Regions from separate parts of the Brevibacillus sp. 1238 genome, predicted to be linked through region 1. Evidence: predicted binding sites of a transcription regulator. Region 1 holds the regulator's gene; each other region holds the start of a gene.
What was found. Region 1 encodes CtsR, which represses protease genes until heat stress. Its sites were predicted from a motif close to ATGGTCAATAAAGGTCAAACA; they were not measured.
Positions count from the first base shown of each region.

Region 2: the regulator CtsR is predicted to act here: its motif matches at 1,853-1,873, upstream of M2298_RS15515 (ATP-dependent Clp protease ATP-binding subunit).
Region 3: the regulator CtsR is predicted to act here: its motif matches at 2,100-2,120, upstream of clpP (ATP-dependent Clp endopeptidase proteolytic subunit ClpP).

Region 1 is NZ_JARXWC010000020.1:1,531-8,351, reverse strand. It holds gene radA (DNA repair protein RadA) at 1-1,202, opposite strand, end outside; gene M2298_RS26635 (ATP-dependent Clp protease ATP-binding subunit) at 1,305-3,755, opposite strand; gene mcsB (protein-arginine kinase McsB) at 3,829-4,899, opposite strand; gene mcsA (protein-arginine kinase activator protein McsA) at 4,920-5,438, opposite strand; gene M2298_RS26620 (CtsR family transcriptional regulator) at 5,472-5,936, opposite strand; gene M2298_RS26615 (HAD-IA family hydrolase) at 6,201-6,821, opposite strand, start outside.
Region 2 is NZ_JARXWC010000006.1:39,125-45,945, reverse strand. It holds gene M2298_RS15515 (ATP-dependent Clp protease ATP-binding subunit) at 1-1,751, opposite strand, end outside; gene M2298_RS15510 (PadR family transcriptional regulator) at 2,005-2,556, shown strand; gene rbsK (ribokinase) at 2,657-3,559, opposite strand; gene M2298_RS15500 (energy-coupling factor ABC transporter ATP-binding protein) at 3,585-4,382, opposite strand; gene M2298_RS15495 (energy-coupling factor ABC transporter ATP-binding protein) at 4,379-5,245, opposite strand; gene M2298_RS15490 (energy-coupling factor transporter transmembrane component T) at 5,242-5,997, opposite strand; gene M2298_RS15485 (ECF transporter S component) at 6,089-6,679, opposite strand; gene M2298_RS15480 (nucleoside hydrolase) at 6,709-6,821, opposite strand, start outside.
Region 3 is NZ_JARXWC010000012.1:3,306-10,126, reverse strand. It holds gene M2298_RS22040 (branched-chain amino acid ABC transporter substrate-binding protein) at 1-726, opposite strand, end outside; gene M2298_RS22035 (copper amine oxidase N-terminal domain-containing protein) at 1,121-1,585, opposite strand; gene M2298_RS22030 (hypothetical protein) at 1,807-2,028, shown strand; gene clpP (ATP-dependent Clp endopeptidase proteolytic subunit ClpP) at 2,160-2,762, shown strand; gene M2298_RS22020 (H-type small acid-soluble spore protein) at 2,822-3,001, opposite strand; gene M2298_RS22015 (hypothetical protein) at 3,015-3,209, opposite strand; gene M2298_RS22010 (HPr family phosphocarrier protein) at 3,333-3,590, opposite strand; gene whiA (DNA-binding protein WhiA) at 3,640-4,587, opposite strand; gene M2298_RS22000 (gluconeogenesis factor YvcK family protein) at 4,597-5,607, opposite strand; gene rapZ (RNase adapter RapZ) at 5,692-6,573, opposite strand; gene trxB (thioredoxin-disulfide reductase) at 6,809-6,821, opposite strand, start outside.

The sequences.
Region 1 (6,821 bases):
CGCACCTCTCCCGTCAGACCGATTTCCCCGATCACCACGTCATGCGGATTCGTGGCGTGGTCGCGGAAGCTGCTGGCAATGCTGACCGCGATCGCCAAGTCGACAGCAGGCTCATCCAAGCGGACGCCCCCTGCGACATTGACATACGCGTCCTGATTTTGCAGCATCATCCCCATGCGCTTTTCCAAAACAGCCATGATCATCGCCACACGCTGATGGTCGACGCCTGTAGCCATTCTGCGCGGCGTAACGAAGCTGGTTGGGGCTACGAGTGCCTGAAGCTCGACCAGGACGGGACGAGTGCCCTCCATGCTCGCTACGACGGTGGAGCCTGCCACGCCAAAAGGACGTTCGGCCAGAAAAATTTCCGAAGGGTTTGCCACCTCTTCCAGACCGCGATCTTTCATCTCGAAAATGCCGATCTCGTTTGTCGAACCGAATCGATTTTTGACAGCACGCAGGATTCGGAACGTATTGTGGCGCTCGCCCTCAAAATAAAGGACCGCGTCCACCATATGCTCAAGCATGCGCGGACCTGCAATCGAACCTTCTTTGGTCACGTGGCCGACAATAAAGGTTCCGATCCCTTTGCCTTTGGCGATGCGCATCAGTTGAGCGGTAGCCTCACGCACCTGTGCGACACTTCCGGCTGCGGATTGAACCGTAGGATGGAAGACTGTCTGGATCGAGTCAATGATCAATACGTGAGGGTCTACTTGATTAATATGCTGCTCGATCAAATCCAAATCATTTTCTGCCAACACAAACATCGGGGGGGTTTGCATATGCAGGCGATCAGCGCGAAGCTTGATTTGTTTTGCCGACTCCTCGCCTGATACGTACAGCACTTTGGCCCCTTTATGAGCCAAGGCAAAAGAGGTCTGCAACAGCAATGTAGATTTCCCGATACCCGGATCGCCGCCGACCAGTATAAGGGAGCCTGGTACCAGCCCGCCGCCGAGAACACGGTTCAACTCTCCGATCGTCGTGTCCATGCGCGGTTCTTCTGCACTGGCGACCTGCGTCAAAGGAATAGCCGCCTGACGCGTACCGCCGCTGATTCCTTCATGACGAGGGGCTGCTTTCACTGTCACTTCCTCGACCAACGTGTTCCAGCTGCCGCAGCCAGGGCATTTTCCCATCCACTTAGGCGATTCATAGCCACATTCTTGACACGCGTATTTCGTTTTATACTTTGACATAATCGCACCCTCACTTGGAATTTCTTTTCTACTTTTATCATAGTTACGCATTGAAAAAAAGAATACCTCCCAGAACAGGAGGCATTCTCTGCTATTTTGTGCTTACGATTTGGTTTTTTCCAGTCGCTTGACAACCAGCTTGCCATCTTCGGCTTCGATGTTGACCGTATCGCCTTTGCTGATGTTGCCTTTGAGCAGTTCTTCCGACAAATTGTCTTCGATATGGCGCTGGATGGCGCGACGCAACGGACGCGCACCGTATGCCGGGTCGAAGCCCTCTTTTGCCAGCAGCTTTTTGGCTTCCTCGGTCAGTTGGAAGTCGATGCTCTGCTCTTTCAAACGCTTGCGCAGCTCGTCGGTCATCAAGGACACGATTTGCTCGATGTGCTCCTGCTCCAGAGAGTGGAACACGATCACTTCATCAATACGGTTCAGAAATTCAGGGCGGAAGCTCTTTTTCAGCTCATCCATGACTTTGTCCTTCATATCCTGATATTTCTTCTCGGTGTCGTTGGTAGTGAAACCGAGTGTCGTATTTTTCTTGATCATGCTTGCACCTACGTTGGAGGTCATGATCACGACGGTGTTGCGGAAGTCTACTGTGCGTCCTTTGGAATCAGTCAATCGGCCGTCGTCCAGCACCTGGAGCAAAATGTTGAATACATCCGGGTGCGCTTTTTCGATCTCATCCAGCAGGATGACCGAGTAAGGCTTGCGGCGCACTTTTTCCGTCAGCTGACCGCCCTCGTCAAAGCCTACATACCCTGGAGGAGCCCCTACGAGACGTGCTGTAGAGTGTTTTTCCATGTACTCGGACATGTCGACGCGGATCATGGCGTCTTCATCTCCAAACAGTGTCTCAGCTACAGCGCGAGCGAGTTCGGTTTTCCCTACACCTGTAGGGCCGAGGAAAATAAACGAACCGATTGGACGTTTCGGGTCCTTCAAGCCAGCGCGGGCACGGCGGATCGCTCGGGAAATCGATTTGACCGCTTCGTCCTGGCCGATAACACGGTCGTGCAAAATATCTTCCATTTTCAACAGGCGCTCTGTTTCTTCTTCCTTCAGCTTCAGCACCGGAATACCAGTCCAGCTGGCTACCACAGTGGCGATGTCCTCAGGAGTTACTTCCATGTTCAACTGGCCTTGACGCTCTTTCCAGTCTTTTTTCGTTTTGTCGAGTTCCTCGCGCAGCTTCTGCTCCTGATCACGGAGTGCAGCAGCCTCTTCAAACTCCTGCGATTGCACGGCAGCGTCTTTTTCCTTGCGCACTTCTTCCAGACGCCCTTCCAGCTCCTTGAGGTTAGGCGGGACGGTGAACGATTGCAAGCGCACTTTGGAAGCCGCCTCATCGACGAGGTCGATGGCTTTGTCAGGGAGGAAACGATCGGTAATATAACGGTCAGACAGCTTCACTGCCTGCTCGATAGCTTCGTCGGTAATTTTCACACGGTGGTGGGCTTCGTAACGGTCGCGCAAGCCGTGCAAGATGCGAATCGCGTCCTCGGCAGTCGGCTCATCCACCTGAATCGGTTGGAAGCGACGCTCCAGCGCGGCGTCTTTTTCGATGTACTTGCGGTATTCGTCCAGGGTGGTTGCCCCTACGCACTGAAGTTCACCGCGAGCCAGTGCCGGCTTGAGAATATTGGAAGCGTCGATTGCGCCTTCCGCTCCGCCAGCCCCGATCAGCGTGTGCAGCTCATCGATAAACAGGATGATGTTTCCTGCCTGGCGAATTTCGTCCATGATTTTTTTCAGGCGGTCTTCAAACTCACCGCGATATTTGGTTCCCGCCACTACTGTTCCCATATCCAGCGTCATGACGCGCTTGTCGCGGAGAGTTTCGGGAATCTCGTTGTTCACGATTTTTTGAGCCAGACCTTCTGCAATCGCCGTTTTCCCCACACCAGGCTCCCCGATCAAGACAGGGTTGTTCTTGGTGCGTCTGCTAAGTACCTGAATCACACGCTCGATTTCTTTTTGCCGGCCAATGACAGGATCAAGCCCGCCATCGCGTGCAATCGCAGTCAAGTCCCGTGCCAGACCGTCCAGAGTAGGCGTATTCGCTGCCGGATTGCCGCCGGAAGGCTGATGCGACGCCATCATTTCGGAGCTTCCCAGCAATTGCAGCACCTGCTGGCGCGCCTTGTTCAGACTGACTCCCAAGTTGTTCATGATTCTCGCAGCGATGCCTTCGCCTTCGCGGATCAGACCGAGCAAAATGTGCTCTGTTCCTACGTAAGTATGGCCGAGCTTGCGCGCTTCATCCATGGACAGTTCAATTACTTTTTTCGCACGAGGTGTATAGTTTGGGGTGTAATTACTACCGGACTGCTCTGTTCCCCGTCCGATCAACGACTCCACTTCGCTCTGGATTTTATCGAGACCAAGCCCGAGCGATTGCAATGCCTTGGCAGCAATACCCTCGCCTTCCCGAATCAGTCCCAGCAGTACATGCTCAGTCCCAATATCCTTGTGGCCGAGACGCACCGCCTCTTCCAGGGCAAGCGCCAGTACCTTTTGTGCTCGTTCTGTAAAACGTCCAAACATCATATCGTACACCTCCGTGTAACCATGTTTTTTCTCTATAGGTTAACTGCTGTGATGCCTTATGTCTGAGAAACAATCAAGCTGAGCCCGTCGTACTGAGCCTCTCTCGAATCAGCCGAGCCCTTCTCTCGTCCCGCTGGTCTGGCGTCAACTTTTGCCCTGCATGCTGCTGCAAGAAGCCAGGCTGGGTTGTTACCAACAGCTCGTTCATCACCAGTGACGATACTCCCGAGATAATGCCCAGGTCAATGCCAAGGCGCACATCGGAGAGGCGTTGAGCTGCTTCCTTGGACTCCACAGTGCGTGCATACATCAAGATGCCGTAGGAACGGAAGATGCGGTCTTCCAAAGATATGCGTGTATGCTCCAGCAAATAAGTACGGGCAACGCGTTCTTGCTCGATAATTTGTCTGGCTACGCCATACAGGTTGGAGAGAATATCGCTTTCCGACATCCCGAGCGTGACTTGGTTGGACAGCTGAAACAGGTTTCCTAGTGCTTCGCTGCCTTCCCCGTAAATTCCTCTAACGACGAGGCCAACCTGATTGATGGCCTGCAAAATTCTGCTGATTTGCTGCGTCATCACCAGTGCTGGCAGATGCAGCATGACGGAAGCCCGGATGCCTGTGCCGACGTTGGTCGGACAGCTTGTAAGGTAGCCTCTCGTCTCATCGAACGCGAAGTTTAAATTTTTCTCGAAAACATCATCTATTTTTGTTCCTATTTCCCATGCTTCGTTCAGGCGAAACCCCGGCAGCAGCACCTGGATTCGAATATGATCCTCTTCGTTTACCATGATGCTGACCGACTCGTCAGGACTCAACAGCACAGCACCTTTTCGCGATTCCTCCGCCAAATGAGGGCTAATCAGATGCTTCTCCACCAGCACCCGCTTTTCCAACGGGTTGATCTGGTCCATGTTGAGGACTTGAAGCTGCTGGAGCTTGCGCATGGCCTCCGATTCGCTCACTTCCGTCACCTTTCTGACGACTTCTTCCCCTTGCGAGTCTGTCGCCAGTAACGGAAAAGGGTGCTGGCGCAGGTTTCGGGCGATGCGCAGCCGTGTGCTGATGACGATATCGGAATCAGGACCTTCTCCTTTCATCCAATTGCTCCACGGGTTTTGCATAAACTGCTGTTGTGACATGACCAGCTTACCTCCCCTTGTTACGATTGAGCGATTTTTTGTTCCAGCGCACGTATCCGGTCACGCATCTCTGCCGCTTTTTCAAACTCTTCACTGGCGACATGGTTTTGCAACGCACGCTTTAGTTGTTCCAGCTCTTTGCGGATTTTCAACTGTCCGCCTGTGCGCTCCGGAACTTTGCCGCTATGCTGCGTATTGCCATGGATACGGCGGAACAACGGATCGAGTCGATCGCCCAGGAAGGTGTAGCAATCACTGCAACCGAAGCGGCCGCTTTTGCTGAACTGGGCATACGTGAGTCCGCAAGTTTCGCAACGGAGCGGCTTACTGGTGGCAGGCTCGCGTCCGTTTTTTTGCATGGGGTCAAATTTTAACAGTCCTGAAAGGAGATTGTTGATGCTGAAATTGTGAAATCCGGTAAAGACGTCCCCTTTTTCGGAAGCGCATTGCTCACAAATATGGTATTCGGTTTTCTCGCCGTTGACGATTTTCGTCAAGTGCAGTGTCGCCGGTCGTTTTCCGCATTCCTCACAGTTCATTACATCCTACCCCCTAACACATACATGCTTCGTTTACTTCAACAAGATAGCCGCAATCATCTGCTTTAAAATATTTGCCCGCAAACGATCTCGCAATTCAGCATCCAGAGTCAAAACATTTCGTGAGGTTGCGATTTTCATCAAGGTCGCTTCCCTGACATTGACCAGTCCTTCTTCGAACAGCCTTTCCACAATCGCGTTCCCCACACTCTGCGAAATGCTTTCTCCAATCAGTTCCTCGGTCAGCAATTCCTGCAATCGCGCCTTGCTCACAATCTGTACCTTGCGAATGCGGATGTAACCCCCGCCTCCACGCTTGCTTTCTACAATGTACCCTTTTTGTACAGTAAATCGCGTGTTGATGACGTAATTGATTTGCGACGGTACACATTGAAATAAGTCGGCAAGCTCACTACGCTGGATCTCGACCGAGCCATTAGGACTTTGTGTCAAAATGCCTTTCAAGTGCTGTTCAATGATGTCCGAGATGTTACGCAAGTCATCGCCTCCTATTCCATATGTGTCATCTACTGACTTTGACTATCTTTGACTTTAATTATAATGGGTTTATGGCGCCCTTGCAAGTGATCCATACACTTTCTAGTGTGGGCAAAATCCGGTCGCTTGAAACCATGCAAAACAGTCAGGTGGCAAGCCTTTTGTCGGGCATAAGCGACAAGCGTTGCACTCTTTTTACGAAAAATGTCGGGTGGCTAAGTATGAAAAAAACCACTCCCCTAAAGGAATGGTTTATGTCAGGCTCTATGATTTGGTGTCGATCGCTGGCAAATGATCCAGCAATTGCGGGAAATCTGTAATGATCATATCGGCTCCATCCAGCTCTCCCGGTTTGGCAAAACCAAAGTCGCAACCGACTGTAAACAAGCCGTTTGCTGTCCCGGCCTCGATATCCGAGTGACGATCCCCCACCATGTACGCGTGCGCGATATCATAGTCAGAGAGGAGCTTTGCCACCAGATCATTTTTCGAGCGCGTACGGAACCTTCCTGCGGAGTACAAATCCGTCAGCAGCGGCTTTAGCCCATACTCCTGGCATATGGCCTCGATGTACTCCTCTTGTCCGTTGCTCGCGACAAACAGAGGAATCCCCTGGGCGTGAAGCTGTTCCAGAGTTGACCTCACTCCTGGGTATAAATCGGTCACTTTTTCCTTCAGCAAGGCAATTTCATTTTCCAGCAAAAAAGTATCTGCGGCGTGGACTGCTTCTTCACTTGCTCCTGGCAACAGCTTTTGCCAAACTTGCTCGATGGTCATTCCCAGTACATTGACCAGGTCTTCCTCGCTCGGCGTCTCGCCTTGCCACAAGCCTGTTTCTCTCAATCGTTCAAACGTCCGCACAAAGGCGGGCGTCGACAACTTTTC
Region 2 (6,821 bases), on a different contig from region 1:
TTGCGCTCAGCCACTCCGGCATTGCTCGTTGCGATAATGACTGTTTCCTTGAAGCTCACGGTACGGCCCTGGCTGTCTGTCAGGCGGCCATCCTCCAAAATTTGCAGGAACATGTGCATGACGTCCGGGTGCGCCTTTTCGATCTCATCCAGCAAAATGATGCTGTACGGATTGCGGCGCACTCGCTCGGTCAACTGTCCCGCTTCCTCGTGACCCACATAGCCTGGAGGCGAACCGATCAGCTTGGAGACGGAATGCTTCTCCATGTATTCGCTCATGTCGAGGCGAATCATCGATTCTCTCGTGCCGAACAGCTCCTCGGCGAGCGCTTTGGACAGCTCTGTCTTCCCTACGCCAGTCGGTCCGACGAACAGGAAGGAGGCAATTGGCCGATTTTTCGGCTTCAACCCGGCGCGGCTGCGGCGAATCGCCTTGGCGACCTGTGCGACAGCTTCCGATTGCCCGATGACTTTGGCTTCCAGGTGAGCAGCCAAATTTCTCATCCGCTCCTGCTCGTCGCTTTGCAGCTTGCGGACAGGGATGCCTGTTTTTTGCTCGATCATCTCCTGAATATCTGATACTTCCACTTTCGTGCGATTAGCGGCCCCATCAAGCTGATCCAGCTTGCCGAGAATTTCCGCTTCCTCATCGCGCAGGCGGGCAGCTTGCTCGTAATTTTCTTGCTCGGTCGCTGCTTTTTTCTCCTGGTTAATTTGCGCCAGGCGCTCATGCAGCTGGCTCGTATCTGCCGCAGAAGAGCGGAGATTCAGCCGCGATCCGGCTTCATCCATCAGGTCGATCGCCTTGTCAGGCAGAAAGCGATCCTGGATGTAACGATGCGAATACTCGACGCAGGCGCGGAGCACGTCATCGGAGTAAGCGACCTGGTGGAAAGCTTCGTATTTCGGACGCAGTCCTTGCAAAATCTCGATAGCGGCCTCCACTGTCGGCTCTTTGACCATCACAGGCTGTAAGCGGCGCTCCAGCGCGGCATCCTTTTCAATGACGCGGTACTCTTTTAAGGTAGTGGCCCCAACCAGTTGCAGCTCGCCGCGCGCCAGGGCAGGCTTGAGAATGTTTCCGGCGTCCATCGAGCCTTCCGCAGAGCCTGCTCCCACCAGCAAATGAATTTCATCCACGAACAGGATGACGTTTTTGCGCGATTGCAGCTCGGCAATCACTTGCTTCATCTTTTCCTCGAATTGTCCGCGAATCCCCGTGCCTGCGACCAGGGAAGCCACGTCCAGCACGTACACTTGCTTGTTTTTCAGCTTGGCAGGCACTTGACCTTCCGTAATGCGCAAGGCCAGACCTTCGGCAATTGCTGTCTTCCCTACACCCGGCTCCCCGATGAGCACCGGGTTGTTTTTGTTGCGGCGGTTCAAAATCTCGATCACACGCTCGATTTCCTGGTCGCGTCCGATGACCGGATCAATCAGCCCTGCGCGTGCCGCATCGTTCAGATTGCGCCCCAGTTCGTCCAGAAGGCCGCCTCTGTCCGCAGTTGTCGCCTGTCCCTTCATGTTCGGCTGTTGACCGCCTTTTGCATGGGCCTGCGCTTGTGCGAAGCCTTGCAGGAAGTCGTCCAGACCGGAGAAGGAAGAGAACGGGCTGAAGCCCATTCCTACTCCCATTTTGCTGCCGAGCTTGGCATTGCACTCCCGGCACAGGTTGTAGGCTTGCTGTTTGTCTTGCACGCGTATATGGACGGACACAGTTGCTTGTCGTTGTTTGCAGATTTCACATTGCATGTTTCATACCCCCAAAATCATGCTTTTGGATTTTTTCTTATTTGTGTGTTCGACAGGTCAACGGTTGTTTGACTATTTCTGACCTTCGATGACTTTATTATAGTTTGACCTTCTTTGACTTTCAAGAGGGTAACTTTGGATTTTCTGCTTTCGCTTGGGAGAAGCTATACAGGACGCAGGTTCTCTCTTGCTTCGCCAGAAAACCCTTCCTATAATGAGGTTGATATTCGCTAAAGTCAGGGGGCTTTTCACTTTGAACACACTCGCGTATGGACTCCTCGGGCTGGTTGCCCGCACACCAAGCTCCGGCTATGATTTGATGCTCCAGCTGCAACCATTTTGGCAGGCCAAGCACAGCCAAATTTACCCGCTGCTGGCGAAGCTGGAACAGGAGGGCTATCTGGAGTTCACTCGCATCCACCAGACGGATCGTCCTGATAAAAAAGTGTATTCCATTACAGAAAAAGGACAGATTGCACTAAAAGTCTGGCTTAGCGAGCCGGCAGCAGAGCCTGTTTTGCGTGACGAGCTGGTGCTGAAAACGTACTGCCTCGGATTGGCGGACGAAAAAGCGGCCTCTACGATGTTTGTCGAGCGCATCCAGCAATGTCGCGAGCATTTGGACATGTACGAGCACTACTTAAAGGAGTACGAGAGTGATTCTGCCGAACATTCGTATCCGCCCGACCATCCGAACCATCCCGAATTTGGGGATTATTTGCTGCTTTCATGGGGATCACGGCGCATGAAAGAAGATATCGCCTGGTGCGAGTGGGTGTTGGAGCTGTTGCAGAAGCGTTCCTAAAAACAAAAAGCAAACGCGTCTTTGGAACATTGCGCTCCAAAACACGTTTGCTTTTTCTTTCGTTTTCGTCCATGACATGATAGAAAGGTACAGACGCTCGCTAAAAGGAGTGCGCCTCTACTTCTGCCAGCGTGGGCAGCGATGGCTGCGCCCCGCGTCTGGTCACGACGATCGCAGCCACTTTGCTGGCAAATCCGGCTGCTTCCACATCCGACATCCCTTTTGCCATGCCCACGGCAAAAGCTGCGGTAAACGAATCGCCTGCCGCTGTCGTATCCACTGGCTCGACCCGACAAGCAGGCACATGCACGGTTTTCTCCTCCGTGACCAAAAGCGCGCCTTTTTCGCCCAGGGTGACAATGATCCGTCTCGGACCGCTTGCCAAAAGCTTTCTCGCCGCTTCCCCGGCTTCTTCCGGCGTCGTGACGGGCAGACCGCTCAAAATGGCCAGCTCCGTTTCATTCGGCGTCAAGGTGTGCACATGCTGTAACAGTTCCTGCGAGAGTGCCTTTGCCGGAGCCGGATTCAAAATGACCAGCTTGCCGAGCGCAGCTGCCTTTTTCACGACGTATTCCACGACGTGGAGCGGGATTTCCAGCTGCAACAGCACGACGTCGCTCTGCTCGATAATCGACAGGTTCTCATCGATGTGCTCTATGCTCACTTGTGCATTGGCTCCGGGAACCAGCACAATGTTGTTTTCCCCGTCATCGCTGACATTGATGAAGGCCATGCCAGTCGTACCCGCGCGCTTGATTCCTTCGACATGAACCTGCGCCTCTGTCATGCCCGCAAGCATGATGGTGCCATTTTCATCCTCGCCCACCATTCCGATCATGGATACGTGCGCGCCCAGACGTGCGGCAGCAACTGCCTGATTCGCCCCTTTTCCGCCTGGAATCAGCATAAAGTCATGGCTTGCAATCGTTTCTCCTGCCTTGGGCAGATGGTGGACGTGGGAGACGAGATCCATATTGATGCTTCCTACTACTGCGATTTTCACAACGTGCTACCTCCCCAGCCGCTTTTTACAGCATGGTCTCTACAAATTCTTCGATCGTCAAAATTTGCTTTGGCAAGCCGAGCGTATGGCTCAATCTGCTAATGTGCGGCTGCTTCAGCATGCTTTCTTCCAAAATCGCGTGATTCCAGAAAATGTCCCGCTTGTTCGTATCCGCTACTACATTTTTGTGGGCCATGACGATGACACGCTCAAAATTTTGCACGACAAACTCCATGTCATGCGTGATCGTAATGACGGTTTTGCCTTCGCTTTTCAAGGCGGCGATCAGGGAAGAGATGCGTTGCATCCCTTGTATGTCTTGGCCTGCGGTCGGCTCATCGAGAATGATCACATCGCAATCCATCGCCACTACTGCCGCCATGGTCACGAACTTGCGCATGGAATACGGCAAATTGTACGGGTTTTCCTGCAAGTACGGCTCGATCCCAGCCAGCTTCGCCGCTTTCATGACATTTTCCTTCGTTTGCTCTACAGACAAGCCGAGGTTTTTTGGCCCGAACTCGACTTCGCTGTAGACATCGCTATGGAAGATCTGGTCATCCGGATTTTGGAACACGTAGCCTACCTTGCGCGAAATTTGCGCGGTCGTATGCTCTTTTGTATTCCAATCATCAATAATAACATCGCCTTTGGTCGGCTTCAACAAGCCATTCATCAGCTTTACCGCCGTCGTTTTACCCGCGCCATTTTGGCCGACGATGGCGACCGTCTCGCCTTTGCCAATCTCCATGGAGACGTTTTCTACCGCTGTATGTCCGTTCGGATAAGCGAAAGTGATATTTTTCAAGGAAATGAAGCTCATATGCGAACTCCCCTTTCTGCCATCCACCAGTTCATTTCTTCGACGGCCTGCTCTTCGGTAATCGGGATTTTGCGCAGCGGCACTCCGCGTTTTTTCAGCTCCAGTCCCAGCATGGCGTACTGCGGAAGCATGACATCGTAGGAGAGCGCCTTTTCATCGGAGAGGACGTCTTGCGTTGTGCCCTCCATGACGATTTCGCCATCGTGCAGCAAAATGACGCGATCCGCAAATTCGGCAATCAGTTCGATTTTGTGCTCGACCAGAATGATCGTCTTGCCTTTTTCCTTCATGATCTGGATGATCTCGAAAACTTCTTCCGTACCTTGCGGGTCTAGCTGCGAGGTCGGTTCGTCGATGACCAAAATGTCCGGCTCCATCACGATGATCGAGGCCAAAGCGACGCGCTGGCGCTGACCGCCGGACAGTTCAAACGGATTTTTGTCACGCAGATGCTCGATCTTGACCAGCTTCAAAATCGCTTCTACTCGCGTTCGAATCTCGTCAGGATGCACCCCGAGGTTTTCCAGTCCGTAGGCGACTTCCTCGAACACCGTTTCTTTGACGCCACTGATTTGAATGAACGGATTTTGGAAGACAAAGCCGACAGACAACGACAACTCGCCCAATGTGCTCTCGACGATGTTTTTCCCGTTGACGAGCACTTCGCCGCGCAAGTCCCCCCGATAAAAATGCGGAATGAACCCGCGCAGGACGTTGCAAAACGTGGTTTTCCCTCCGCCGTTGGGGCCAACCACAGCGTACAGCAGTCCTTTTTCGATCTCGATGTTGATGTTTTTCAGGACGTCGACCTTGCCCGTCGGGTATTTGTAGCTCATGTTGGATATTTTGATTACGCTGTTCATAACAAAATCCTCCCCGCAATCAGAATCAGCAAGGCAACGAGCATTCCGATCCGCACGACCGTGTCATGCTTGGTTTTATATATTTCGTACAGGTGTGTTTTCTTGACTGGCGCAGAAAAAGCGCGCGATTCCAATGTAATCGCTCTTTCCTCCGTGCTTGCCAGCGAAGAGAGGATCAGCGGACTGATTGTCGGGAGAAACGCTTTTGCCCGCACCATCATCGTCCCTTCCGTTTCCACACCTCTCGTTTTTTGCGCATCCATAATGACACTCGTCTGCTTTTTCATTTCCGGAATGATTTGCAGTGTCGCCAGTACGACATAAGCCCCTTTTGGAGGCAGCCCCAGCTTTTCAAGCGAATACACGAAGTCTTTGACAGAAGTAATGCGGAAAAACAGGATGAACGCCGAACCGATCGCCAAAATCCGCGAAGTCATATTCAAGCCGTACAAAATGCCTTCCTGGGTGATTTTCAAAATGCCTGCTTGCCACAAAATTTGCGCGCCCGGATAGAAAAAGGCTTGCATCAGGAAGATAAACACGAGCAGAATCAACAGCCCGTTGCGAACGAGTGTGATAAATTCCTTGCCCTGCCCCGCCGCAATGGCGATGATCAGGCACACTGGCAGCATCGCATAAGCGTACCAGTAGGTTGGGACGATGAAGACGGAGAGCGCGATGAACAAAGTAAACAACAGCTTCGTTGTGGGATACAAGTTAAGGATGTAGTTGGTCTTGGCAGCTTGCGACATAATCCTTACCTCCTCTTCCATGGGGTAAAATGAATCGCTGCCTGGCCTCCTCGAACAGATGCCCAAAGAACCAGACAGCGATGAATCACGTTTAGTCTTTCATGTAAATTTGTCCGTAGTTAAGCTTGGACAAATAGCGGTCAGACATGTTGCGAACGATCAGGAAGCAAATGAATGCCGACAGCAGCTTGTCGCCGATTTCCTGAATGAACTGTGTGGAGAACACAGCCGTCCAGATTTGTTGGCCGGATGCCAGCAAGACAGCGGTAATCGCTCCGCCAGTCGAACCGGTAACGCCGCCAAACAAAATGACAGTGATCGGAGCCGCAATAATAGTAGAGACGAATGCCAGGATAATGCCCGCGATAATTACTTTCCAAACCTTCTTGAACATCCCTTTCATGGAAAGGAAGCCTGCTGCCAAGCCTACTGCCATGGAAACGAGGGAGAAGGGAAGATAAACCGGGTTGAAGATCGAGTTGATCAGGTTGGTAATCAAGCCTGCCACGAGCGCTACCCACGGACCTGCTACCATGGCGATGACCAGCGTGCCGATGCTGTCCAAGAAGATAGGCAGACGAAGCAGTTGAGCAATTTGGAAGCCGACCATGTTGATGGCGACGCAAACAGGAATCAGCAGGATTGCCATGAGAGTGAAGTCATTCTTGATGCCGGTTTTCATACCAGAATCCTCCTTTTGCTGAAAAATTTTTATACAAACTGCTTGATGGCAGCGTGTAGCATATCTGCAAAACGTGCTCTGTCAATCTCGAACAGCACTTTGGCGTTCGCCGGTTTGCCCGTCACGCGGTTGTAGTCCACGA
Region 3 (6,821 bases), on a different contig from region 1:
CGGATTTTTGGATACGATCTGGTTGATGACGGCACTGTAATCTTTCTCTCCAGCTGTTACCCCTTCAAAGCCGACAATTTCCACGCCGTCTTTTTCAAATTGCTTTTTCACTTCTTCAGCAAGCCCTTGACCGTAAGCAGCCTTGTCGTGCATGACGAACGCTGTTTTTACGCCCAGTTGGTTTTTCGCATAGATCGCTGCCTTGGAGCCTTGCTGGTCGTCACGCGCACAGATGCGGTGTACGATCTTTTTGCCTTGCTCCGTCAGGTCAGAGCCTGTCGCAGATGGCGATACCATGACGAGCTTCTCTTGATCGTATTGAGCAGCAGCAGTGATGGAGGCACCCGTTGTTGCGTGGCCTACAACCCCTACTACATCAGGATTGGAAATCAACATTTGTGCGACCGCTACCCCTTGTTTCGGGTCAGCCTGGTCGTCTTGTGCGGAAAGCTGTACTTCAAAGCCGAGTGCTTTGAACGCCTCTTGTTTTTCTTTCAGGGCATATTCAGCACCTGCTTTGGCCGTGCTTCCGTAATCGGAATATTGACCGGACATCGGACCGACTACAGCGATGACCAGTTTTTCCCCAGCCCCTCCGCCTCCGGTGCTTCCGCCGCCGTTTGCATTCGATTGTGGTGCGCTGGACTGGCCGCCCCCGCAGCCTGCAAGCAATGTCCCCAGTGCTACGGTAGCAGCCAGGATCGACAGTGATTTTTGTTTCTTCATAGCGAAACATCCCCCTCTTTATTTACGTGCAAACTATGAATCACTCTTTTATTGTAGGATATTTTAGAAAATTTGCAATAGAAATGATAATATTTTGGTTGTTTTATTGTGGAAGTTTATATTCCTGCATGATATATTTTCTGAAAATTAAATAAAATAGCCACACCCGTGAAAGGTGCGGCTTCTTTTTTGGTAAATATTTGTTACTCTTTGTATTTTTGGGAATACGCTTTGCACATAACGTATATAGCCACTACCACAAAGCCAACCAGCAACGCTACACTGGCAAACGTGGTTCCTTGCATTTTTGTAAGTCCCCTCTCGATTGCGCCTGCTTTTTCTCTATTATACGAGAAGCCACAGGGCAATCACAACGGAGGAATCATCCAAAGCGTTACTTGTTGATCTCGGTAGTCAGTTTGTATGTCCATGTTTTTGCATCGTAGGACACTTTTGCACCAAGCTCTTCCGCGATGAACACCAGCGGTACCAATACGCCACCAGTCACGGGACGCGGCGGGTTTGCTACACGGGTTTCTTTTCCGTTTTTGTATGCAAACGTGTTGTTTTCATACATGCGCAGGCCGTACTTGTTGTCTTTGGAAACCAGCAGCGATTTGGTTGTGGAATCCCAAGCAGCTGCACCGCCCAGTGCGACTGCCAAAGTGCTTGCATTGACATAAGCTACCCCGTTCTCAGTCACGATGTCCTGAGGAAATGGCAGCTCTTTGCCGTTAAGTTGAACCGTGATTTTGATTTGTTGTTTGGCAGGTGCCGTTTGAGCAAAAGCCGCTGTTGCAGCTACGCTTCCGGTCAGCAAAGCAGCTGTCAGCATCAATGTGGAAAACTTGCGAAGCATAATAAACACCCCTTGATTGTTATGAAATGAATTCCAATTTTGTGTTTTTCGACACAAATCTTCATATTCCTCCTTTTTTGTTCCATACTTTTCCTATGTAAAGGATTAGCCAATTATGCCAAAACTATGGGAATCAACGCATGCTATCCCGCGAACAAATGTTTTTGTGCACAACCTGTGGATAAAACTGTGGATAATTATAAAGATGGGAGGGTGCCTTCATGGCAGGCGAGCGATTTTTTCTGATATACCAGGAAGCCAGTGACGAAGAATGCCTGTTGACGATCCAGCCGTACAAAAATCAGCAGGAGCTGGCAGAAGCCATCAATCACTTATCGGCCTTGCAAATAGACGAGTATACGATCATCAAAGGGAAAAAAATGAAGGCGACGCTCAAGCTTGCCGTTGATCTGGCGGAAGCGGAGGACACAGAGGAAGAATGAAATCATTCGTTCCGCCATAGGTTTAGAGAGAGACAATTTGGCAACCATGGTAGGGAGGGCGTGCACTTATGTGTTTGACCTTCATTGACCTTTTGTGTATGATAATCTTACAAAGAGAGGAGGAAGACTAGATGCACATGAATTTGATTCCAACCGTCATTGAACAGACAAACCGCGGTGAACGTGCTTACGATATTTATTCGCGCCTGCTCAAAGACCGCATCATCTTTCTGGGAACTCCCATCAACGACACGGTAGCCAACATTGTGGTGGCCCAGCTGTTGTTCCTTCAGGCGGAAGATCCGGAGAAAGACATTCATCTGTACATAAATAGCCCGGGCGGTTCCATCACTGCCGGCATGGCGATTTACGATACGATGCACTTCATCAAACCTGACGTTTCCACCATTTGTATCGGAATGGCTGCTTCCATGGGAGCTTTCCTGTTGGCTGCCGGAACAAAAGGCAAGCGCTATGCCCTGCCGAACAGTGAAGTCATGATTCACCAGCCTCTGGGCGGTGCACAAGGTCAAGCAAGCGATATCGAAATCGCGGCAAAACGCATTTTGAAAATGCGCGACCACTTGAACACCATCCTGGCTGAACGGACAGGACAGCCACTGGATCGCATCCAAAAAGATACGGATCGCGACAACTTCCTCTCCGCTGCGGAAGCAGTAGAGTACGGACTGATCGACAAAGTGATTACTTCCGAGCCATCTGCGAAAAAGTAACGACTTTCGTCACAAAAACACTCGTGCCAACGACTGGCCGAGTGTTTTTTGCATCTACTTCACAATTCCTCCAACTGGCTGACATACACAGTCAAGCTGTTGCCCGGATTTCTTTCCTGATGAATACGCGCTGTGGACGTCTTCTCATCGACAGAGTCGATCCATACCGATTCACCCTGGTATTCTACCTTTATTTTCTCAGGAGAATAAAGGATTGCCTGCGCTCTTGTCAGATCCATGGCTTCGTCCCTCTTATCGCTCGTTTTCTAAGGCTTGCTGCGCGGAGCTTGCCCCTGTCATCGTATCCACGCTGGTTTCTTCGATCAGACCGTTCTGATCAGAAACGATTCCGCCGCCAAGCCCTTCATTGATCATCCGGTCGATGTCCATGTCATAAGAATCCCGGCCTTCGTTGCAGCTATCCTGACACGTGTCACGATTGCTCATGAGTCATTCCTCCTTTTTGCGCTCTACATTGTTTAGCAATACCCTCCGTTCACGAAATTGATGCATGGGCATCTGTACAAAAAAAGACACTCCCCTTTCGGGACAGTGTCTTCATCCATCTGTCTACTCTTCCTTGCTTACCAACGTCGAGAGGCTCGATACTGCCTGGGAGGCATCCGGCCCTTCCGCCAAAATGGTAATCTCCGTTCCGGAGCTGATCGCGAGGCTCATGATACCCATGATGCTTTTCGCGTTAACTTTTTTGTTGCCTTTTTCTACGAATACTTCCGATACAAAGCGGTTGGCCTCCTGCACGAAAAAGGCAGCCGGACGAGCCTGCAAACCGGTCTTCAACTGAACCACAACCTGCTGTTGAACCATGAATGGACCTCCTTACTTGTAGACTATTATCCTTTAGTATAGCATGCAATTACATCGAAAGATTTTGTTTTTCTCGTATTTTGTCAGCGATTTCATTAATTTTTCGCAAGCGGTGATTAATTCCCGATTTGCTGACAACTCCACTCGGGACCATTTCCCCCAACTCTTTCAAATTGATATCGGGGTGAGCCACGCGAAGCTCCGCCACTTCCCGCAGACGTCTGGGCAAATTCTCCAGCCCCATTTCCTGATCGATGAGCTGAATGTTTTCCATCTGTCTTGTGGCAGCGTTTACCGTTTTGTTGATGTTGGCAATCTCGCAATTATGCAGCCGGTTTACAGAGTTTCGCATGTCCTTGACGATCCGGACATCTTCGAAGTACAAGAGAGCCTGATGCGCACCGATAAGACTTAAAAACTCGGTAATTCTCTCGCCCTCTTTTATATAGAGGACGTACCCTTTTTTCCGCTCGATGCACTTGGCATTTAGTTTATACCGATTGGCGATCTTGGTCAATGCTTCGCAGAAATCCTGGTAGGAAGTGAATATTTCCAGATGGTAGCTGGACGCTTCCGGGTGATTGACCGATCCGCCCGCCAGAAAAGCTCCACGCAGGTAGGCGGCCCGGCAACACGACTTTTTCACGATTTCAGGAGCGATCCCCGGTACGAACGAGAGACTGCTGTCCATGATCGCCAGGTTTTGCAAGATCTCATTGGCCTGGTTGGGTATACGCACGATGTAGACGTTATTCTTTTTCAGACGCATTTTTTTGCGGACGAGCAGCTCACAGTGCGTCTGAAACAGCTTTTTGATCAAGGTGTAAATCCTTCTGGCAATCGCCGCGTTTTCCGTCGTCACATCCAGCACCAGGCGTCCTGCCCCGAACTGCAAGCTCCCATTCATGCGGATCAAGGCAGACAATTCGGCCTTGTTGCAGCAATCGGCGCCCTCCATCATGGTCAGTTCTTTCTTGGTATGTGCGGCGAATGACATCGAACTTCACTACTCCTTCTCTATCTTCAGCACCTTTCGTCTGCGCTTGACGAGTGAAACGACTTGCTTGCTTACTGCATGCGCATCATGACGCAGGTAACCGTCCTCGAATGTGACCAGCGGCTTTGCAACAATATGCAAGCCGAGCTGACGCAGCTTTTTCAGATCGCACGGGACGGGAGCAGCTCCTTTTTCCGCGTATTTCTCCAATACGTGGTTCGGCAGCTCTGCTGAGTTGACAATGATCGTATCTAAAAATGATTCGTTAACATGTTCGTACATAACCTGCACATGCTTGGAGGCGGAAAAACCGTCCGTCTCTCCTGGCTGTGTCATTACATTGCAAATGTAAATCTTTGGGGCCGTAGAGCGTCTGAGCGCAGCAAACAAGCCTCGCACCAGCAAATTGGGCAGTATGCTCGTATACAAGCTGCCCGGGCCAATTAAAATGGCATCCGCCTCGGCGATGGCCAAAAGAGCTTCGCTCAGCGGCACAGCATCCACAGGATCAAGGAAAACCCGTTTGATTTCCTTGCCCGTCAGCGGTATTTGGGATTCGCCCACCACGATGGAGCCATCCGTCATCTCCGCTTTCAGACGAATGGATTGCGTAGATGCAGGCAGTACATCTCCTCGCACTGCCAAAACTCCGCTTAACGTTTTCACTGCGGTCACAAAATCTCCCGTGATTTCGTTCATCGCCGCAAGTAGTAGATTTCCCAAATTATGCCCTGCTAATCCCGTGCCTGAGGAAAAACGGTACTGCATGACTTTTTCCATCAACGGCTCCGTATCGGCCAAAGCAGTCAACACATTGCGAATGTCTCCCGGTGGCAGCATATCCATTTCCTCGCGCAGACGTCCCGAGCTTCCCCCATCGTCTGCTACGGTTACGATCGCTGTGATATGCACCGGCTCATGCTTCAGACCGCGCAAAAGGACGGACAGACCCGTTCCTCCGCCAATGACGACAATTCGTAATGGCCTTGACTGTAGCCTCCCCATTCCCTTAGTAGGCATATGTCACCTCATTATTTCTGATACAAATAAACAGGTGGCTATCTCATGTGCATCGTCTTGCTTTTTCTTCCTGCCATCCTATGCTCACTTGTTCTTTTCCATGTCTCGATGACTGACACGGATGGTAAAATCTTTTCCGAACGTCTCCCCCAAATGCTCGGCGATGGCGACTGAACGGTGTTTTCCTCCCGTGCATCCGATGCCGATCACCAACTGGCTTTTCCCTTCCCGCTGGTAATGCGGCAACGTATACGCCAAAAAGTCCGTCAGCTTCTCGATGAACTCTTTTGTTTCCTTGTGTTTCATCACGTAATCAGCCACTTCTGGATCACATCCGGTCTTGGGCCGCAATTCGTCCACGTAGTGAGGGTTTGGCAAAAACCGGACATCAAACATCAAGTCCGCGTCAATCGGCGTACCGTATTTAAAGCCAAACGACAATACATTGATCGTAAGGGGTGATCCTTGTTGTGCGTATTGGTTGATGATTTTTTCACGAAGCTGTGCCGGCTTCATTTGACTCGTATCGATAATCTGATGCGCCCAGCCCTTCATTTCCTGCAACAAGCGGCGCTCAGCATGTATTCCTTCCAGAGGGGAACCGTTCGGTGAAAGCGGATGTCTGCGACGGGTTTCCTTGTAACGGGAAACCAGCGTTTGATCGTTCGCATCGAGATAGAGGATGTGGTACGACAATCCCTCCATCTGCTCCAGACTCTCGATCGTTACGGACAGACTTTCGAAAAACTCCCGTCCCCGCAAATCGATAACCAAAGCGACACGCTCAATACTCCCGCCAGACTGTTTGACCAACTCGGCAAATTTGGGAATCAGTACAGGGGGCAGGTTGTCGACGCAAAAATAACCCAAATCCTCCAAGCTTTGTACAGCAACTGTTTTTCCCGCACCTGACATTCCGGTAATGATCAGGAGATTAATGGCCTTGTCGTTTCCCAATTCCGTCACGCAACTCGCCTCCTACGATTCTGACAATAGCATACCATAATCACTGCCCTATTCGCACCTTTTTGGGCGCTTCCCCACTTTTCCCATCTGTTTTTCCAAAGCGTACAAGCTGTTTTTGGACAAAAAAAGATGCGCGACTGCATTCTCAGCCACGCAACAATGTTTATATAGATAAGGGGGTCAATTCATTGTCTTTATCTTACCCTTGAATTATTTCACCCATGTTACAAGCACGTTAAGAGATTGTG